DNA from 3 places in the Hoeflea prorocentri genome. Region 1 is predicted to be linked to each of the others. Evidence: riboswitches for the same ligand, from Rfam matches in the RefSeq annotation. Region 1 holds a riboswitch; each other region holds the start of a gene.

Region 1 (7,244 bases):
CGCCCAATCCCATGGCTCGCCGGCTCACAAACTCAGCGGATCACGGTAATTTCCGGCAGTTTCTCATCCGCCGTCAGTCTGACAAGTTCGGCTATTTCCTTGAACATAGGTGCATGAACGGACCGCTTGCGCCAGGTCAGCCCGATCTGCCTGAAAAGGTTCGGTGCATTCAGGTTCAACACGGCGATCTCGCTGCGGCCGCTGATTTCGGAACGCACATAAAGGGCCGGCAGGAATGCCAGTCCTACCCCCATGCCAGCCATCAGGCGCAGCGTATCCAGGCTGGTTCCCTCATAATCACGCAGCAGCGTCGCACCGAAATCCTCACAGAGCCGGCTGACCTGATCGTGCAGGTGGTGCCCCCGCTCCAACGCCAGGACGTTCTGGCCTGACAGATCCGAGCGCAACACCGTGTCCTTTGAAGCCAGAGGATGGTCGGGCGCAGCAACGACCCTGAGCGGCTCGCGGAATAGGCGATCCATTTCCAGATCGGCCTGGACGATCGGCAATGGCGAGATAACCAGATCGAAACCGCCCGACTGCAACTGGCTCTGTAGCTCCGAGGGTTTGCCTTCGCTCACATAGAGCCTCAGACTGGGATATTTCGCGTGCAGATCCGGGATCATGTGGGGCAACAGATAAGGCCCGAGTGTCGGCGGCACACCGAGACGAATCGTGCCGTCAAAACCGTGGTGCGAGGAGGCAGCAAGATCGACAATATCCTGGACATCCGACAGAACGCGGCGTGCACGTTCGGCGATCTCCCTGCCAAGGGGCGTCAACATCACCCGAGAGGATCCGCGCTCGACGAGCGGAGCATCCAGCTTCTTCTCCAGTTCCTGTATCTGCGCACTGAGTGTCGGCTGCGTGACATACATACGCTCGGCTGCCCGCCGGAAGTGCAGCTCTTCAGAAAGTGCGACGAGATATCTGAGCTGGCGAAGCGTAGTCATCGTGTCTGTTTGGTCCTGTGGATCGGAGTACCGGGCTGCAGCGGCGGATTGTGGCGTCTGCTGCGCATATATTTGAGTGCGGATCCGCACCGTCGCCAGCGCAAAACCCTATGATAGAGAAAAACTATCAGGAATTACATAATTTACAATTTGGCTCTTAGGGCATTTGGGTCAATAACGCGCCGCCGATCATTCTCCCGGAGCCGAACCATGATCTCAAATACCTGTCCGCCCAGTCAGGGCATAAATGACGCCGTCCCCGAACCCGTATGCGCACTGCCGTGCACAGTTCACGGCATGACCTGGGGGCTTTGACATGGAAACGCTCTTCTCCCCCGTCATACTGTTTTTCGTGCTGGGCGCGCTTGCAGCGTTTGCCCGGTCCGATCTCGCATTTCCCGAACCGATGTCGAAGGCGCTGTCGCTCTACCTGATGTGCGCCATCGGATTGAAGGGCGGCATCCTCGTCGCAGGCAATGGATTCACCATCGACCTGCTGCTTGCCGCCACGGCAGGCCTGGTGCTCAGTTGTCTCATACCCGTCGGCGCCTTCGCGGTGCTTCGCTCGTTCGGCCGCCTTGATTCCACCAATGCCGCCGCAGTCGCGGCGCATTACGGCTCCGTCAGTGTCGTCACCTTCATAGCCGGCAACCAGATTCTGACCGACAGCGGCATGCCGCCAGCAGGCTACATGATTGCGGTGCTGGCGCTCATGGAGACACCTGCTATCATCGTCGGACTGTTTCTGGCCCGAGGTGGAAACGGCATGAAAATGCAGTCCGGACAGGAACTTATGCGCGAGACGCTGCTGAACGGGTCGGTGGTCCTTTTGACCGGCAGCTTCATCATCGGCCTCGTCATCGGCAAGGAGGGTTTCGAACCCATCGCTCCGGTTTTCGAAACCGGCTTCAACGGTCTCCTGTGCCTGTTCCTTCTCGATATGGGACTGATTGCGGCGCGCAGAATCAGCCATGCGCGCAGCCTGACGGCCCGCCTTGTCCTGCTTGCCATCATATTCCCCATCGTCAACGGAACCATCGGCTGTATCGTCGGCGCCATGATCGGCCTCGACGTGGGCACAACCACCGCGCTCGCGATCCTTGCCGCCAGTGCCTCATACATCGCGGTGCCTGCGGCAATGCGGCTTGCCCTGCCAAAAGCGGATGCCGGCCTTTATCTTTCGCTGTCGCTCGCCGTGACGTTTCCGTTTAACATCACGATCGGCATTCCACTTTACACGCAGCTCGCAAAACTGATGGTCTGATTATGGTAACGAAATCTCCCCGTAAAAAAATTGAGATCCTCGTCGATACCCCTCTCCTGCGGCGCTTGCGCGAAGTGGCCGAGGGTGTGGAGGCTGACGGATATACGGTCCAACGCACGCAAGGTGGGGAAGGCTCGCGCGGACGATGGTTTGATGATCAGGTCACCGGTGGCGCAGGAAGCAAGGTCGTCTTTACGACGATCCTTGACGATGCAACCACGGACCATCTGCTTCAGGCTTTGGAGCCGCTGATCGACGAATACGGCCTTCTGGTGACGGTGAGCGATGTGGATCTGGTCCGCGCCCAAAAAGATCAGGCCGGATAGTCGGCTATCGCTGCGGGATCAGCAATAGAGGCTTTCGATTGGTCCGCGCATCAGTTTCGATTGGAATTCCGCCGTCGCCGACATCACCTCATGGTTTCATTCGTAGATGCGAGGAAACCGGAGACCCGATGCCATGACCATCAACCAACTTCTCGGCCAGTTTCTGGGCGGTGGCCAGTCCGGCGAAAAAGCCGACACGTCAGCAAGCCCGGTCGCACAGCTTCTCAACCCGGCAGGGCTTGGCGGCGGCTTGGCAGCCGGCGGCCTCATCGGGCTGCTTGCCGGAAACAAGAAGATGCGCAAGAAAGCCGCAAAATATGCCGGCGGAGCCGCCGCGATCGGCGGTGGCGCAGCTCTGGCGGCGATCACCTTCCGGGCCTTCAGCAACTGGCAGGATAAAACGCGTTCGTCGCAGGCCGGCGCACCCGCGCCAGCAGCACCGATTGCGGACAAACGTTCGCTGTCCCAATTCGATCCGGAAACGTCGACGGGAGCGGACGGCACGCCGTTCCAGTTCGCGCTGGTCAAAGCCATCATTACCGCCGCAAACGCGGACGGCCATATCGACGCGGATGAACGCAAGACGATCAAGGATGCCATTGCAACAATGCAGCTCGATGAGCAGTCAAATATGCTGATCTTCGATACGTTGAGCGAACCGCCGGACGTGGACACCATTGCCGGCTATGCAAACGGGCTGGGACAGGCCAGCGAGATTTATCTCGTTTCGAGAATGGTACTGGATACCGACAATCCAGACGATCTGAGTTATCTGCAGGCGCTTGTCAAAGCACTGGCGCTGCCGCGCGACCTTGTCCTGCATCTTGAAGAGCAGTTGTCGCGCCCGGCCCACGAGGCAGCCTGATCCGGTCGAGCGCATTCCGACATCGAATCGCCTTTGATAGGAATGGCGCTCATGGCGACCGGCTCCGGCCGGTCGCCTACTTTTTTGACCGCAACAAACCCGTCTTGACAGAATCGTAAATGCCCCGTCTTAATGGCAGGCGTGAAACCCGGGGAGCTCCGACAAGGAGCTGAGAGGCCGATAGCGCGTCAGCGCAGCGCGGCGACCCGTAGAACCTGATCCAGTTAACGCTGGCGTAGGGATGGTACAGCCGCATAGGCCGTTTCAGGCCGAATGTGTTCTTTCGTATCCCATTGCCGTGCCGAAACTTGGATCCCCAACCACGGGAGATTCAAATGAACGCCGAAACACCCAATATCACACACGGGCCGCTGCCCGCCTCGCGCAAGATCTATTCCGCCGGTACGTTACATGAGCAAATCCGCGTTCCGCTCCGCGAGATCGCACTGCACCCGACCGCTGGCGAGCCCCCGGTCAGAGTCTATGACAGTTCAGGTCCCTACACGGACGGCAACATCGAAACTGACATCGGCGCCGGGCTGCCGCGCCTTCGCGAGACATGGATCAAGGCGCGCGCGGATGTTGAAAGCTATCATGGACGGAACACGAAGCCGGAAGACAATGGCTTTGTTTCCGGCGACCGGCTGACACCGGAATTTCCCGTCCGCCACTCCCCCTTGCGGGCCGTTGACGGACGTGCCGTCACCCAACTTGCCTATGCGCGCGCCGGCGTCATCACACCGGAAATGGAGTTCATCGCAATAAGGGAGAACCTTGGCCGCGACGAATTGCGGCGCGGGATCGCGCGGGATGGCAACAGCCACGGCGCCGCCATACCCGACCATGTCACACCGGAATTCGTGCGCAACGAGGTGGCCCGGGGCCGCGCCATCATACCGGCCAACATCAATCACCCGGAAAGCGAACCGATGATCATCGGTCGCAATTTCCTGGTCAAGATCAACGCCAATATCGGCAACTCAGCCGTCACCTCGTCGATGGCCGACGAGGTCGACAAGATGGTTTGGGCGATACGCTGGGGCGCTGACACGGTCATGGATCTGTCCACCGGCCGCAACATCCACAACATACGCGAATGGATTATCCGCAATTCGCCTGTCCCGATCGGGAGCGTTCCAATCTATCAGGCCCTGGAGAAGGTCAATGGCATAGCCGAGGACCTGAACTGGGAGGTATTTCGCGACACGCTGATCGAACAGGCGGAACAGGGGGTGGATTACTTCACCATCCACGCGGGCGTGCGCCTGCACTACGTCCCGCTGACTGCGGAGCGCACCACGGGCATTGTCTCCCGCGGCGGCTCGATCATGGCCAAATGGTGCCTGCATCACCACCAGGAAAGCTTCCTCTACGAACACTTCGAGGACATCTGCGACATCTGCCGTGCCTATGACGTCTCGTTTTCGCTTGGCGACGGGCTGCGTCCAGGCTCGATCGCAGATGCCAATGATGCGGCACAGTTTGCCGAATTGGAGACATTGGGTGAACTGACCCGTATTGCCTGGGACAAGGACTGCCAGGTGATGATCGAGGGTCCGGGCCACGTCCCGATGCATAAGATCAAGGCCAATATGGACAAGCAATTGGAGACCTGCGGAGAAGCACCGTTCTATACACTCGGGCCGCTGACGACGGATATCGCCCCCGGCTATGACCACATCACGTCCGGTATCGGGGCCGCGATGATCGGATGGTTCGGCACGGCAATGCTTTGTTATGTGACGCCGAAGGAACATCTCGGCCTGCCGGACCGCGACGACGTGAAGACCGGCGTCATCACATACAAGATCGCCGCGCACGCCGCCGATCTTGCCAAGGGGCATCCCGCCGCGCAGGTACGGGACGATGCACTGTCGCGCGCACGGTTCGAATTCCGCTGGGAAGATCAGTTCAACCTGGCGCTCGACCCGGAAACGGCACGTGATTTTCACGACCAGACCCTGCCGAAAGAGGCGCACAAGGTGGCGCATTTCTGTTCGATGTGCGGTCCCAAATTCTGCTCCATGCGCATTTCTCACGACATCCGCAGCGAAGCGCAGAAGGAGGGCATGGCCGCGATGGCCGCCAAGTATCGAGACGGCGGCGACCTCTACATGAAGCGCGACGAAGCCGCCGAAACGTAGACTTCGCGCACGTCGGCCCAACTTGCGGACGCAGGGCGGTTCAACTAGATTTCGAGCCGTCCTGCACCCGTTCTTCCGGGCGGGATTTTGAGGGGAGTACGAGATGACACCGCACAATGAAGCCGAGAAAGGCGACTACGCCGAGGTGATCCTTTTGCCGGGCGATCCGCTGCGTGCCAAATGGATTGCCGAAAACTTCCTGGAAGGCCCGCGCCAGGTCAATGGCGTGCGCAACTGCCTGGGCTTTACCGGGAAATGGCAAGGCGTTCCGGTCAGCGTTCAGGCAACCGGCATGGGGCAACCTTCGACCGGCATCTATGTCCACGAACTCCTTGACGTTTACGGTGCGAAGACATTGATCAGGGTGGGCACCTGCGGAGGTCTTTCAACGCGCGTAAAGGTGCGGGATATTGTCCTTGGAGCGGCCGTGTCCACCGATAGCGCGATGTATAAGCCCACCTTTGCCCCATTCACCTACGCCCCCTTTGCTGATTTTGAACTGCTGAGAGCGGCAGATGAATACGCAACGGGTCAAATGCTGGAATCCCATGTCGGCGGCCTTCTGTCTTCCGACATGTTTTATGGCGGCGATCCGAAAAAGGTCTTTGAAACGGTTGCCGCGCACAATGTGCTGGCGGTGGAGATGGAGGCCTACACGATCTACACGCTGGCGGCGCGCTTCAAGGCGCGCGCCCTTGCGATATGCACCGTGTCGGACTGCCTCGTGACTGGTGAGGAAATAACTCCGGAGGACCGTCAATCAACGCTCGATTCCATGGTTGAAATGGCGTTGACCGTCGGAACGCGCTAGTCCGACCGAACTGCAACCGGTTCTACCCGACTTGCGTCAGGCCGCGCGCTCTTGTCCGGCGGCGGGCTCCACGACCCTTCTGTAAAGGTGCCAGGTCGCGTGGCCGAGAATTGGCATTACGATCGCAAGGCCGATGAGAAACAGTATCGAGGCGATCAAAAGGGCAACCGCCACGATCAGCCCCCACAGAATCATCGGCAAGGGATTGGCGGCAACCGCACGCATCGACGTCTCAACCGCCACGTGCGCTCCGATATTGCGGTCCAGAAGCAGTGGAAAGGCAACCACGCTGATACACAAGGCGATCACCGCGAAGACGAAGCCGGCAGCATTTCCGACAAGGATCAGCGCCCATCCCTGGGGCGTCGTCAGCACATCACCCAAAAAGGCAGCCGCGGACGCCGGGGCCGTCGCCCCGAAGATACTCTGATAGATGGCCTGCGCGGCATACATCCAAACGACGAACAGGACCACCAGCATGCCGCCGACAGCCAGAATGGATCGCAGCGAGGGCGCACGCAGCACCTCAAACGCATGACGCCATGATGCGTCCATGTCCAACTCACGCCGCCGGCTTATCTCATAGAGCCCGATGGCCGCAAACGGCCCCAGAAGGGCAAAACCCGCCATCATCGGATAGACGAGTTGCAGGGCATTACCCCCGGATGCCCAGGTCAAAATGACGATACCGACGACGGGATAAATCAGGCACATAAAAACGTAATGCGACGGCTTTTGCCTGAAATCCTCCAGGCCAAGCCAAAGCGCATCGATGACATCGGCATAGCTGATCTTGCGAATTTGCGGATGGTCTATCGTAGTGTCCGCATCCGTAAGCGTCTGCGCATTTCCCATAACCATTCCTCCTCGATCGGATTCCG
Region 2 (7,244 bases), on a different contig from region 1:
CGTTTCGCTCAGCGCCGCGCCGCCGTTCCCCGCAACGGAGCGGATGGTCCAGGCGCCCTGCATGGCATTGGCCGGCAAATCGAGATCGAGCTGATAGCCGCCCGCCGGGCCGCCGGTTCGCACACTGCGCCGGTCCTCCTTGCCGTCAGGCCGCACGACGGTGAAGGTCAGCGGCAGGTTAGCGACCGCGAGCGCCGCATCATCGCGCAACAGCGCCGACAGGTGCACCGTCTCGCCGGCGCGGTAAATGCCGCGATCCAGCCATGCATAGACATCCAGCGGCCCGGGCGCGGCGCGTCCCGAGACTCCGCGGTCGGACAGGTCAAACCCGGCACGCGAAAGGTCGAGGAAGACAAAGTCGCCATCCTCGCCGGTAACGGTCACGACAGCCGGCTCCAACCCCGCCTTGCCGCGCATGAGACCGGCGGCAAAATGCGCCCGCCCGTCACTGTCCGTTGTAGCCTGCCCCAATATCTCGTTGTTGCGCGCCAGAAGCGTCAGTTCCGCATTCGCGCGTGGTTTCGCCGTGTCGAGCGAGCGGGCAAAGACATGCAGTCCGTCACTTCCGGAAAAGGTCGAAAGGCCGATATCGGACACCACCAGCCATTGGGTGGCGCGGCTTTGCCAATTATCGAGACGTTCACCCGCGACACGCGCCGTTATCACGTAGACACCCGGCTTACGCTCCGGCAGCGCCTCGTCGACCGGGAAGCTCGTTATCGTTTCGCGGTTAAGTTCGTTTCCGGTCTCCAGCGTGCCCTGCCAGACCTTCTCTCCGAGTTCGTCGCGGATCGTGTCCTCGTCATAGGCGTCGAGTTGGCGCAGGAACCGTGACTTGGCCATGACGGGCGCAAGCGAGCGGTCACCGATGCGGTAAAGTTCAAGCTCCACCGCGTCCGCATTGATGCTGACCACCGGAACCCCCTTGCGCCCGGCGCCCGGAAGAACGAACCGGTCGCCATCAAACCGCACGCTCGGCGAGCGGTCGCGCACATAGGCGCTGATGGTCACCGGCGCCTCGAGAATCTCGCCGATTTCCGCCGGCAGTCCGGACCGCAGGGTCAGCCGGTAGGTTTTGCCGTGTTCGAGGCCGCCGGCGCAGATTTCCTGACCCTTGGCCGTCACGTCACCGGCCGCACGTCCATCAATGCTCACATAGGACGCGTAGTCGACGCCGGTCGGCATCAAGGGGTCGGAAAAGCGCACGCAAAGCCGCGCTGTGGCGCTATCGGCATCAACCGTATGCTCAACGACGCGGAAGCCCTTTCTCGAACGCAGGTCCTGAAAATCAGCCCGCACACGCGGCGAATCCACCAGCGCAAGGCTCTCCTTGTAGGCCTCAAGCGCGGGCCGGAACTGCTGCCGAACCTCAAGCGCCTTGGCGAGCAGATCAAGCGCCTGAGCCCGCTGCGGCGCCGTGCGCGACAGCTCATAGGCATTCAGCGCCGCTGACGATGCGGTGCGCTGCATGGAATAGTCATTCTGACTGCCGGCATAGAGCGTATTGAGCGCCGCGTGGGAAAGGTTCAGCCAGAGATCGACATCGCCCGGATCGATGCCTATCGCGCGGCCAAACGCATCAACCGCGAAAGCCGGATCGCCGGCTGCAAGCGCGTTCCGACCCGCCGCAACAGTGGCCGCCAGACCGGTTTCCCCGTCGCGCCGCGCCGTCAGCTCCGATTTCTTCTGAGACGCTTCCGTGTAAAGGCCCCGGCCAAGGAAAGAAAGATCGGAAGGCGCGCCAAGGTCAGCGCCGTCGGTCCCTGTGACAACCTTGCCCGCGACTGCGCCTTCAAAGGGCTCAAGCCGATTGAAATCGGATTTCAGGAAACACCACTGCGCCTTGGTGTTGAAAGTGAAAGCACGGCAATCGCCGTCGGAAAGACAGATGGATTTGCACTCATCCAGCGTCACATCCTTTTCGGCCCGCAAATCGAACCCGTAATAGTCGGCATTATCGACCGTCTCGATCCGGCGTGTATCCGACGCCAGCGCGGTTCCCGCGACCGCGATGCCGGCAATAAGAACGGCAATGGTTCCAAGGCGCTTGAACATCTCACTCTCCCATCAAGGATGTTCTGCAACCAACGCAGGAAACTGCGAAGATTTCAAGACAGGCGAACGAAGAAAGCCCTTCTTCCTTGACATCGCGGCCGCGGCAGGGTGGATTGAAATGGAACCGGGGTGCCGCAAGGCTGAGATCAAACCCGTTGAACCTGCTTCGGATAATGCCGGCGAAGGGAGTTGAACCGCCCATGACTGTTGCGAATATTCTGGCTATTGCCGGCTCCGATCCGTCCGGCGGCGCCGGCATCCAGGCCGACCTGAAGACAATTCAGGCCAATGGCGGCTACGGCATGGCCGTCATCACGGCGCTCACGGCCCAGAACACAAAGGGCGTTTCCGGCATTCACGAGGTTCCCGCCGCTTTCGTCGAACAGCAAATCATGACCATCCTCAAGGATATCCGTATCGACGCGATCAAGATCGGCATGCTGGCAAAAGCCGACATCATCCGCGCGGTCGCCGGATGTCTCGACCACCTGACCGGCGTGCCGGTTGTCCTTGATCCTGTTTGTGTCGCCACAAGCGGTGCGAGATTGATTGCCCCTGACGCCATCGACGCAATGAAAACAGAGCTTTTGCCGAAGGCAGACATTCTGACGCCGAATATCCCGGAGGCCGGAGAACTTTTGAACCGCATCGCGCCGCGAGACCGGAACGACATGGAGCAAGCGGCAAAACGGCTTTTGAAACTCGGGCCAAACGCGGTGTTGCTGAAAGGCGGCCATCTCAAGGGAAACATCTGCAGCGATGTTCTCGCCGGCTCGGAAGGTCTTTCCTGGTTCGAAGACGCACGGATCGCCACGCCAAACACCCACGGAACCGGCTGCACCCTGTCGTCCGCAATTGCAACGCAGCTTCCGGTCAAGACAGCCCTGTCGGAAGCCGTGGGCGCGGCCCGGGACTATCTTCGCGGCGCAATCATGCACGGCCATATGCTATCCGTCGGCCGAGGCCATGGCCCGGTTTGTCACGGTTGGCGGCAGCGACAGTCAGGAGACACGCATGACGCCGCAAGCACTGAAGATGCCTAATCTGCCGTAAGCGCACGAAGGCGCTCGATCGCGCGGTCATCGACTTCAATTCCGCCGCAGAGCGTGTGTGCCCTGTTTTCAGCCTTGGCGAGGCCCGGTATATGAACGCCGTAATCCTTCCCGAGGCGCTGGATCTGCACGCTCATCCGCTTGGGAAAATCCGGATCGATTACGGCCGGATCAATCGCAAGAACAAACAGGCCCGATGCCGGGCACTGATCACCTTCAAACACGGACGGCGCATCGAGCGACCAGTTGGCGCCGGTCAGACCTGCCGCCAGAACCTCTACCATCAGCGCCATATTCGCGCCCCGCGAACCACCATAGGAAAGCAGCGTGCCCATAAGCGCAGCCTTAGGGTCCGTCGTCGGCTTGCCGTCCCTGTCGAGAGCCCAGCCGGCGGGGATTGCCTCGCCCCGTTCGGCAGCCTCGCGAATATTAACATAGGCCGTGGCGCTGGAGGATTGATCGATTAACAAAGGCGGCCCGTCAGCCTGTGGTGTCGAAAACGCCATCGGATTGGTGCAAAAGACCGGCTTGGTCGAGCCGGACCCGGCGAGCAGCGGCGGTCCGTTGGTGGCGGCAAGACAGACCAGACCGGCATTCGAAAGCCGCAATGCATAGGTGCCGAGCGAACCGCACGTCGTCGCGTTGTTCTGCAGCACGGCGCACATGCCGAGCTCCTTTGCCCGCGACACCAGACGGTCAATGACCATATCGAAACCCGTCTGCGGCAGGCCGCCCTTGCCGTCGATACGGATCATAGTCGGAGCCGGGTCGCTTATCTCCGGCTCGGCCGCGCCGTCGATGCGGCCTGCTTCAAGACCGTCAATATAATCAAAGACATGCGCAACGCCGACGCTGTGCTGGCCAAGCTCTTCGCTGAACACGGTCTGGCGCGAAAGCGCAGCCGCAGCCTTGCGCGAAAACCCCACTGCGGTCAGCACTTCGACGAGCAAGCGCTCCAAATCATCCGTCGTCATCATCATGTCTATATCTCCAGCGCCACCCGCCGCCCATCGTGGATCGCATAGGGCGCCTGCCGGGCCGCAACGCCATCGCCGATGGCCGTGAAAGCAATGCCGCGTTCTGCAAGCTCACACGCCAGCGAATCGAATGCCACATTGGTTGTCGCGGTGACCAAGGTGTCCGCTTCGATCATCCGCTCTTCACCGGTTAGCAGGGACACGACCCGCGCGCCGCCCGCTGTCCATTCAAGGATCGCGCTTTCGACGATGAACTCAGCGCCCAAACGGCTCAAGGCGCGCCGCAGCGGGAAATCGGCGGCTGTGCGCTGCAGCTCCTTGCCGATCAGCGCATCCGGCGTGACCATCGTGACGTCATGACCATCTTCAGCCAATTTCCAGGCCGTACCGCAACCTTTCCAGTTGCCGCCCTCGTCGAGAACGATGACGCGTTTGCCCGGCCGGGCCTCGCCGGCCATCACGGCTTCGGCGGAAAAGACATTGCCGCTTGCCAGGCCGGGCAGGTCGTCGAACTGCGGCAGTGCCTTCTGGAAACCGGTGTCGGCGGGCAGCGAGCCCGTGGCAAGAATGACTGTATCAGCTCCATGCGCGGCCACGTCATCTGCCTCGACAAAGCTGTTGAGGCGCACATTAACACCAAGCTTCGCCAGTTGCCGCTCATACCAGGCGATCAGATCGGCGATCTGCGCCCGGCGCGGTTGCTTCCCGGCAAGCGCGAAGGCACCGCCGAGCCGGTGACCCGCCTCCGCAAGCACAACTTGGTGGCCACGCTCAGCGGCAACGCGGGCGGCTTCGAGACCCGCCGGGCCGCCGCCGACAACCAGCACATTTTTCGGTGTTTCTGTCGGGCTGAACCGGTCACCGCCCCATTCCCATTCACGCCCGGCAGACGGGTTGACGACGCAGGATATCCAGTAGTCGCGCGATCGCCGCCCCCAGCACATCTGGTTGCAGGACAGACAACCGCGAATGTCCTCCGGGCGACCCTCTTCAGCCTTGGCGGCGAGATGCGGATCGGCGATCTGCCCGCGCACGATAGAGACGAGATCGCTCAGACCTTCGCCCAAAACGGTTTCGGCATTTTCCGGCGTACGGATATGGGCCTCGGCGGTCACCAGCGCATGGCTGACCGAAGCCTTCAGGATTTGCGACAGATCAGTCCCCATCTTTTCCGGATAGAGGAAGGTCGGCATCAGCTTGTAGAAATCGAAATAACCGCCGACGCCGCAGGTCACATAGTCAACGTCCTGCGTCCGGTCGTGCAGCGCCACGATCTCGGCAATCGATTCACGCGACAGCATCACATCCACGTCGGGCTCGTCGCTGACGGCGAGACCGACAATGAAATCCTCTCCGCACAGGCGGCGGATACGGTCGATGATTTCGCGCGAAATCCGTGTGCGGTTTTCAAGGCTGCCGCCCCATCGATCGTCACGCCGGTTCGACCAGGGGGTCCAGAACTGATCGATGAAACTATGATAAGCGGCCCATACCTCGACACCGTCAAATCCGGCTTCCTTGCAACGGCGGGCCGCCTGGACAAAACCGTCGATGGTTTCCTCGATTTCCAGCCCGGTCATCGTGTGGCTGCCATCGCTGTCATGGTAGCTCGGCCGTCCCGACGGCGACCAGTTGGCGTGAAAAGAATTGTCGGCATCGCCATGCTGGCCGACATGATAAAGCTGCTGGATGGCGACCGCCCCGTTGTCCTTGATCGCCTCGGTCACCTTGCGAAAAAGCGGAATGATACTGTCGTCGCTGTGACGGAAATTGCCGCGTGTCAGAACGGCTGCCGCATGCACCGGCATCGGCTCGACCACGATCATCCCCGCCCCGCCGATCGCCCGCTCCCGATAATATTCTGTATGCCGCGCCACAGGGTAGCCGTCCTCAGCCATGTTGGTTGTGTGGGCGCCGAAGACGATCCGGTTGCGCAAAGTCTTGTGGCGCAGTTGCGCCGGCTTGAAGATATGACGGAACGCGCTCAAAGGTCTTTCACCAGCCGCAAGGCGTCATAGATGGCGGCATGGGTGTTGCGGGCAGACACCGCATCGCCGATCCGGAAAAGCTGGAAGACACCATCCCTGTTGCGTTGCAACGCCTGCGGCCGCCCGCCGATCAGCGCGTCATAGTCCACTGCACCAAGGTTCGAGCTCATCGGCTTGAGCTCAAAATAGAGTTCGTCCAGTGGCAACGTGCCATAATTGAGCACCACCTGATCGTACAGTGCCTCATCGGTATGATCAGAATAATCCGTACCGATCAGCGCGGTCAGCTTGTTGCCCTCGCGGCGCACATCCAGAAGCCGGCGGGTCACCGTGAATGTCACGTCCTTGTCCTGCAGGGCGCGCATATAGGGCACGAGATTCATACCCATAATATCGGGGGCGAACACCCGGTCCGGCGTCATGATTTCGACCGTCGACCCGGCCTCGGCGGCGATTTCGGCGGCCTGAAGTCCCGGATGATCGCCGCTTTCATCATAAATCAGAACGCTGCCGGCCGGTTTGACATCGCCGGAAATCAAATCCCAGCTTGTCACGACATTGGCCTTTTCACCCGCCTGCTCGAAAAGCTGCGTATTGGGCATACCGCCGGTGGCCATGATCACGACATCAGGGTTTTCCGCGGTGATGTGATCGGCCTCGGCCCATGTGTTGAAATGGAAGACGACACCCCGCGCGGAGCACTGGGCCATGCGCCAGTCGATGATAGAGATCATCTCCCGCCGTCTTGGCGATCGCGCGGTCAGCCGGACCTGCCCGCCGGGATCCGGCGCCGCCTCGAAAACGACGACCTCGTGGCCACGCTCGGCCGCAACGCGAGCGGCTTCCAGCCCGCCCGGCCCGGCCCCGACGATGACGATCTTCCGCTTCGTCTCCGCTGGCTCGATCTCGTGCGGCATCGTGAGTTCCCGGCCGGTGGCGGCATTGTGCATGCACAGCGCCTCGCCCGCCTGATAAATCCGGTCCAGACAGTACGTCGCGCCGACGCAGGGCCGGATATCGTCCTCGCGGCCTTCCATAACTTTCCTGACCAGATGCGGATCGGCAATATGCGCCCGCGTCATGCCGACCATATCGAGAAGGCCTGACGCGATGGCATGGCGCGCCGTTGCGATATCGGGGATTTTGGCAGCATGGAACACCGGCATACCGGT
Region 3 (7,244 bases), on a different contig from region 1:
GCCAGCTCAAGCCTTTTTGGGGCATCGGGGTGGGTGGACAGAAAGTCCAGGCTCTGGTCCGAGGCGTCGGCGTCTCCGGCCCGGAAACGGCTGTAGGCTTCCATGGATTGCAGGAACCGGGCGGCGGCGTAGGGATCAAAGCCGGCTTCACCAAGCATGCGCACGCCAATGACGTCGGCCTGCAATTCCTGTTGGCGGGAGAAAGCGGCAAGGCGCAGTTTGCTGCGGGCCGTCACCTGACGCCCGTCGATCTCATCCGACAGGATTTCGTTGGCAACGCGGCCGGCAATCGCCTCGGCTTCCTCGGCACGTTGCCTTTGCAGGCCGTGATTGGCCGTAACATGGGCCATTTCATGCGCTATGACCGCCGCGACCTCGGAGGAATCATTGGCGAGCGCCAGCAGGCCGCGTGTCACATAGAGGTATCCGCCCGGCAAGGCGAAGGCATTGACCGATGGCGAGTTGAGGATCGTGATGCGGTAGGTCTGTTTCGGGTTTTCCGAAGCCAGTGTCAGCGCGCCGACGATGCGGGCAAGCAGCCGCTCGACCTGGGGATCGCTGTATTCACCGCCATAACTTGCCACAATCCGGGGATGTTCGCGGGCGCCAAGGCGGGCACGCGGATCGTTCTTTTCCAGACGGCCGACCGTTTGCGGGTTGTCGGAAGGACCCACCGGGGAGGAATAGGTTTCATTGAGAAGCGATTGGCAGCCGGCCAGCAACAGGCACAGCCCGGCGATGCAGGCGGCCCGCACTGCAAGCCGCCCACGCGACTGGCGCCTCGGCGTTGTGCTCGAAGATCCTTCTATTTGAGACAGGTATGCGATCGGATCAGCGCCTCATGGGTTCATGGAGCATAACCAATGCCCCAATTTGAATGCTGGTGCCATAGTGTCGATACCATCATTCTCCGTGGCCAAGATAGTCGGACAGTCCGGGAATGTCCTTGCGCTTGAAAAAACCTTCCGCCGGGCCCGCCGCAACGGATTTGCCTGCGTCCAGAAATATGATTTCATCTGCAATGTCGGCCGCCTCTTGCGGCTGGTGGGTAACAATCAAAACGGTCATCCCGGTTTCGATCTGCAATTGTTTCACCAATAGCAGCATATCGCGGCGTAATCGAGGCCCGAGCGCGGCAAAAGGTTCGTCCAGCAGGAGCACAGGCCGACGCCTGACGAGCGCCCGCGCAATGGCGACCCGCTGGCGTTCTCCGCCGGACAAGGTGCCGGGCATGCGCCGTTCGAAACCGGTCAGTCCGACACGCTCCAGCGCAGCGGAGACGGTTGCCAGATCACCCGTGTCAGCCGATAGCCGCGGTCTGATCCCCAAAAGGACATTGGTGGCGATATCGAGGTGGGAAAAAAGGTTGTTTTCCTGAAAGACCATCGAGACGGGACGGTCCGCCGGATCGGTTTTCGACATATCGGCTTCGCCGATGCGTATCGCGCCTTCTTCAATACGCTCAAAACCGGCAATGAGATTGAGAAGCGTTGTCTTGCCGGCGCCGGACGGCCCTATGAGCGCGGCAATTTTTCCAGGCGCGATGTCGGCGTCGAAAACCATGCGATGTCCGTCGCGTTCCAGCGTTGCTGCCTTCAGGGATACGGACTGCCCGATCATAGTTCGGACCCGTGGCTGTTCGTGCGCCCGCGGTCTGCAAGGATCATGAGGACAAGGCACACAAGACCGAGCAGGAGCGCCAGCCCCGCCGCATCGCTTGTGCGGTAGCTGCCCATACGCTGGAGCAAAAGATAGGGAAGGGTAATGACATCCTGGCTGCCGAACAGCGCGATCGCTCCCAGATCGCCGAGCGACAGGGCCATGGCGAAGGCCATTGCCAGAAGCAGAGATCGGCGCAGGCCCGGCCAGTCGACAAGAACGAGACGGTTGATCCCGGCAATACCGAGTGATTGCACCAGTTTTGCGGTACGCGCCATATGTGTGGTGTGAGCGGGTTCAAGCACCCGCATGACAAATGGCAGGGCCATGAGGGCATTGACGGCAATGACAATCACCGGCGCCATCGCAAAGACATCGACATGGCTGCGCAACAGGACAAACCAGCCGGCGCCCAGAACGATCGGCGGAACAAGAAGAACAAGGCTGGATGCACCGGTTGTTGAAAAACGGAACAGGCGCGCCCAGGCATGCCGGGATGCAAATGGCAGCGCCGCATAGCGCGCCCGTATCAGGCAAAGGCCCATGGTAATCGAGATAAGGGCCGCGGCAAGTGCAATCGCCAGGCTGGTCGCGATGGCGCGCCAGACGATTGCCTCGTTCAGCAGCTGGGTGAAATCGGCCAGCAGTCCCGAGACAGCGACAGATACCAGGGGCGACAAGAGAAACAATGCCGATACGCAGATCAGGGAAAAATCGGTGATCAAAGAGGCTGAACCCTTCGCGGGGAAACGCTGCGACGCCTGACCGGAGGTTCCGCCTTCGCTCGGGGAGCCGCCCATCAATGCGAGCATTGCCAACAAAACCGAAGTCAGGGTGAGCTGGATGAGCGCGAGTGCGACGGCGCGTTGCGGATCGAAATCAAACCGCAGCGCCTGATAGATCGCCACTTCGATGGTGGTGGCGGCCGGTCCGCCGCCGAGCAGCAGCACCAAGGTAAAGCTGGTGACACAAAGCATGAAGATAAGGCCGCAAACCGGCGCAAGGTTGCTGCGCATGAAAGGCCACTCTATCAGCCGAAAAACCGTCCAGGAACCAAGGCCAAGCTGGCTGGCATTGCGCCAGTATTCCGGCGGCACACGGTCGAGCTGGGCAAGAAGCAGGCGTGTTGCGAGCGGCATGTTGAAAAAGACATGGGCAATCAATATGCCGGCTAGCCCGTAGATCGATACCGGCTCGGACATGCCGGCAGACAGCAGCGCCGAGTTGATAATGCCCTGCCGGCCCCAGATCTCGATGATGCCAAGTGCCGCAACGATGGGTGGAAGGCCGATTGGCACGGCCAGCAGACGCACCAGCCAGCGGCGACCGGGAAAGCTTTGTCGGCGGGCAAGGGCGCGGGCCAGCGGGATTGCCAGGCCGACGGACAGCACAGTCGACAGGCATGCCTGAAGAAGCGTGAATTGGGTGACCTTCCAGATATAGCTGCTAAACAGGGCGCTGCCCGTGGTTTCGAAGGTCGCGGCAGCGCCCATAAGAGCCAGTACGGCGGCGCCGATCACTCCGGCCATGACGCAAAGCACGAATATGCCTGCGCCTATCCCGGTGACCGTTTGCCGCCTGCCCAGCATGGTTCGGTCAGTCGCTCATGACGGCGAGCCATTCATCGACCCAGGCCTTGCGGTTTTGCGAGACTTCCTCGGAAGAAAAGAGCAGCGTCTTTCCCGGCTTCACCAGTTCCTCAAATGCAGCGGGAAGAGGCTCGGACAGTTTGCCTGCCGGATACATCCAGTTGGTTGTCGGAATGGCGTTCTGGAAACCGGGTCCGGTCATGAATGCAAGGAATTCACGGGCCAGGTCTTTTTGCTGTGACGATTTGACCAGACCGGCCACCTCGATCTGCATGTAGTGCCCCTCGTTGAAACGGGCCGCCTGATAGCGGTCGCTTTCCTCCGCGATCATGTGGTAGGCGGGCGACGTCGTATAGGACAGGACCATCGGCACTTCGCCGTTGGTGAAGAGGCCATAGGCTTCCGACCAGCCCGGCGTAACCGTCAAAACACGGTCTTTGAATGTCTCCCACGCCTTGGGCGCGTCGTCTCCATAGACCGATTTCATCCACAAAAGCAGGCCGAGCCCCGGTGTCGAGGTGCGCGGGTCCTGGATGGCGATCTTGAGCGCCGGATCGCCTTCGACAAGCGCCTTCAGGCTTGCGGGCGGCGTTTCGATCGCTTCGGTATCGTAGACGACGGCAAAATAACCGAAGTCATAGGGAACAAAGACATCGTCGGACCAGCTGCCCGGCACATCGACATTCGATTGATCGATACCGCTGGGCTCGAAGAGGCCGGTTTCCTTGGCTTCGGTGACAAGGTTGGTATCGAGGCCGAGCACGATGTCGGCTTTTGTGCCTTCGCCTTCAAGCTTGAGCCGGTTGAGCAGGGCAACGCCGTCGGCAATGCCGACCCAGTTGAGTGTGCAGTTGCAGTTTTCTTCAAAGGCCTTCTTGACCACCGGCCCCGGTCCCCATTCGGCAACGAAACTGTCATAAGTGTAGACGGTCAATTCGCGGTCGTTCGCCATGGCCGCTGGTGCGAGGACCAGGCCGGCCGCGAGTGACAAGGCTGCGGACAAAATACGGGTCTTTACGGGCATATGCGCCTCCTTCATCTGTGTTTGCGGGAAAAAGGCGCTTTGATGCGTCTAATCCCTCCGCCGGTACAAGCCGGATCAGGTTCTTCGGGTTGGCTTTCAGCCTCTCAGCAAACCGCAGCCGCGGTCGGCACCCCGTTAGAGCAAGAACCGTCATAGTCCGGCTTATCGGCGCTGGCAAGTGCGGCAAAAGCTGCTATGTGCATCGGTCAATGACGCAGAAGACGACATTTTTGATCCTGCTGGGCGGCAGCCTTGAGAAGACGGCGCGTCTGCGCGGCCAGATTGACGGCGCACGGGTGATCGCCGCCGATGGCGGCATGTTTCATGCCCACGACCTTTCAGTGCAACCGGAATTGTGGGTCGGTGATTTTGATTCCTCGCCCGCATCCCTGCAGCAAAACTGGCCTGGAACGCCGCGAAAGGACTTTCCGGCGGAAAAGAATGCCACCGACGGCGAAATCGCCGTTGACGAGGCACTCGCGCTCGGCGCCAACAGGATCATTCTGGCCGGCGCGCTCGGCGGTGAGCGCAGCGATCATGCCTTCTTCCATATGGCTCTGGCCTGCCGGTTGAAATCGGAAGGCACCGATGTGCTGCTGACATCCGGCGTTGAAGAAGGTTGGACGCTTGGTCCGGGCAGCCAGACAATCGACCTGCCGCCAGCCTCGATGTTCTCGATCCTCAACTTTTCCGATGTCTCTTCACTTGATGTAGAGGGGGTGCGCTATCCGCTGAAAGAGTTCCATCTGCCGTTCGGATCTTCGCGCACGATCTCCAATGTTACCGAGGGGCCGGTATCGGTTCGCCTTGGCTCGGGCACTGCACTGCTGCTTGCCCGGCCATTCGATCTGTCAGGCACCTGAAGCATGGCGCCGCCGATCCTCAAACTCGACGGGATTGAGCTGACCTTCGGCGGTACGCCGCTGCTGGCCGGCGCGAATCTGCAGATTCTTCCCGGAGATCGTATTTGCCTTGTCGGCCGCAACGGATCGGGCAAGTCGACATTAATGAAGATTGCCGCCGGCATGGTCGAGCCGCAATCGGGCGAGGTGTTCAGGCATCCTTCCGCAACGGTCCGCTATCTGGAACAGGCGCCGGATTTTGACGTGTTCAAGAGCGTGCGAGACTATGCCGAAGCCGGCCTTGGGCCAGGTGACGATCCGCATCGTGTCAGCTATCTGCTGGAACATCTCGGGCTCTCCGGCGATGAAGATCCTCAAAGGCTTTCCGGCGGCGAGGCGCGCCGTGCCGCTCTTGCCCGGGTGCTCGCTCCCGAGCCGGATATTCTCTTGCTGGATGAGCCGACCAATCATCTCGACCTTCCGGCGATCGAATGGCTCGAGGGAGAGTTGAAGCGAAGCCGCAGCGCATTGGTATTGATCTCCCACGACCGGCGGTTCCTTGAAAATGTGTCCCGCGCAACCGTTTGGCTGGACCGGGGTCAAACCCGCCGTCTCGACGAAGGATTTGGCGCCTTTGAGGCCTGGCGCGACCAGGTGCTGGAGGAAGAGGAGCGGGATCAGCACAAGCTTGGCCGTGCGATCGTGCGGGAGGAACACTGGCTGCGTTACGGTGTGACGGCGCGACGCAAGCGCAATGTCAGGCGTCTTTCCGAATTGAAGGATATGCGTTCCCGTCTGCGTGCGCACCGTGGTCCGGTGGGTGGCATCGATGCGAGTGCGGCGGCGGCGCGAGAATCCGGAAAGCTGGTTGTCGAGGCCGAAGGCATCGGCAAGGCGTTCGGCGGACGGGAGATTGTCACCGACTTTTCCATCCGCATTGCCCGGGGCGACCGTATCGGCCTCGTGGGACCAAACGGGGCGGGAAAAACGACGCTCCTGAAGCTTTTGACCGGTGGGCTTGCACCCGACAGCGGTCATATGCGGCTCGGTGCCAATCTCGAAATCTCCACACTTGATCAAAAACGCACCGAGCTGGACCCGAACGAAACGCTGGAGCATTTCCTGACCGGGGGTCGTGGCAACTCACTGGAAGTCGATGGGCGCCAGCGTCATGTCACCGGCTATATGAAGGATTTCCTGTTTCAGCCCGAACAGGCGCGCACGCCAATCCGTGAGCTTTCCGGCGGCGAAAGGGCGCGCCTGATCCTGGCGCGCAATCTTGCAAAACCCAGCAATTTCATTGTTCTGGACGAGCCGACCAACGATCTCGACATGGAGACGCTCGATCTGCTGCAGGAAATCGTCTCGTCCTTTTCCGGCACCGTCATTCTGGTAAGCCATGACCGTGATTTTCTCGATCGCACCGTGACCTCCGTCATTGCACCGCGCAATCCGGCCACGCCCGATGGGCAGTGGATCATCTATGCGGGCGGTTACAGCGATATGCTGGCCCAGCGCGGCGCGGATGAAGCCGCCCCAAAGGCCAGGGCGAAGGGGGGAGGATCTGTGCAAGGGCCGAAGCCTGAGCGGAGCGCGGACAAGAAAGCCAAGCTCTCCTACAAGCAGAAATTCGCGCTGGAAACGCTTCCGCAAAAGATCGAGGAGGCGCAGGGGCGTGTTGAGGAACTGGAGGCCGGCATGGCCGACCCGGATCTGTTCTCGCGCAATCCGGATGCGTTCAACCGTTTTGCCGCAGAGCTTTCGGCACTGCAGGACGGCATTGCAGCCATGGAAGAGGAATGGCTGGAGCTCGAAATGTTGCGCGAAACGCTTGAAAAGGGTGCTTCCTAATCCAGATTCTGCGTTTTCCGGAGCCATGGCGGCCGGCTGAAACCGGACAAGTGTTTGCATTTGGGTAAAACATGCCTAATGTCCCGGCGCAAAACAGATGAGAGATGAAGACCATGCGGTTTGAAGGCACAAGCGCCTATATTGCGGAGAAGGACCTCAAGGTTGCGGTCAACGCGGCCATTACCCTTGAGCGGCCTCTGCTGGTCAAGGGCGAGCCGGGCACGGGCAAAACCGAACTGGCCAAGCAGGTGGCTTCGGCCCTCGATCTCGACCTGATCG

Evidence for each region. Region 1 has a riboswitch for thiamine pyrophosphate ahead of thiC (phosphomethylpyrimidine synthase ThiC). Riboswitches for the same ligand answer to the same signal wherever they lie in the genome.
Region 2: linked by a shared signal. The riboswitch ahead of thiD (bifunctional hydroxymethylpyrimidine kinase/phosphomethylpyrimidine kinase) and the one ahead of thiC (phosphomethylpyrimidine synthase ThiC) in region 1 are both predicted to bind thiamine pyrophosphate.
Region 3: linked by a shared signal. The riboswitch ahead of thiB (thiamine ABC transporter substrate binding subunit) and the one ahead of thiC (phosphomethylpyrimidine synthase ThiC) in region 1 are both predicted to bind thiamine pyrophosphate.

Annotation. Positions count from the first base shown of each region.
Region 1 is NZ_JAPJZI010000001.1:2,222,504-2,229,747, forward strand. It holds gene OQ273_RS10495 (hydrogen peroxide-inducible genes activator) at 33-953, opposite strand; gene OQ273_RS10500 (sodium-dependent bicarbonate transport family permease) at 1,270-2,217, shown strand; gene OQ273_RS10505 (P-II family nitrogen regulator) at 2,220-2,543, shown strand; gene OQ273_RS10510 (tellurite resistance TerB family protein) at 2,677-3,408, shown strand; TPP riboswitch at 3,548-3,668, shown strand; gene thiC (phosphomethylpyrimidine synthase ThiC) at 3,744-5,552, shown strand; gene deoD (purine-nucleoside phosphorylase) at 5,656-6,363, shown strand; gene OQ273_RS10525 (DUF2189 domain-containing protein) at 6,400-7,218, opposite strand.
Region 2 is NZ_JAPJZI010000002.1:123,830-131,073, reverse strand. It holds gene OQ273_RS22215 (alpha-2-macroglobulin family protein) at 1-2,055, opposite strand, end outside; TPP riboswitch at 2,171-2,260, shown strand; gene thiD (bifunctional hydroxymethylpyrimidine kinase/phosphomethylpyrimidine kinase) at 2,256-3,098, shown strand; gene OQ273_RS22205 (Ldh family oxidoreductase) at 3,095-4,087, opposite strand; gene OQ273_RS22200 (oxidoreductase) at 4,090-6,072, opposite strand; gene OQ273_RS22195 (oxidoreductase) at 6,069-7,244, opposite strand, start outside.
Region 3 is NZ_JAPJZI010000002.1:186,873-194,116, forward strand. It holds gene OQ273_RS22455 (M48 family metalloprotease) at 1-809, opposite strand, end outside; gene OQ273_RS22460 (thiamine ABC transporter ATP-binding protein) at 904-1,620, opposite strand; gene thiP (thiamine/thiamine pyrophosphate ABC transporter permease) at 1,617-3,248, opposite strand; gene thiB (thiamine ABC transporter substrate binding subunit) at 3,256-4,272, opposite strand; TPP riboswitch at 4,308-4,417, opposite strand; gene OQ273_RS22475 (thiamine diphosphokinase) at 4,482-5,135, shown strand; gene OQ273_RS22480 (ABC-F family ATP-binding cassette domain-containing protein) at 5,139-6,965, shown strand; gene OQ273_RS22485 (AAA family ATPase) at 7,079-7,244, shown strand, end outside.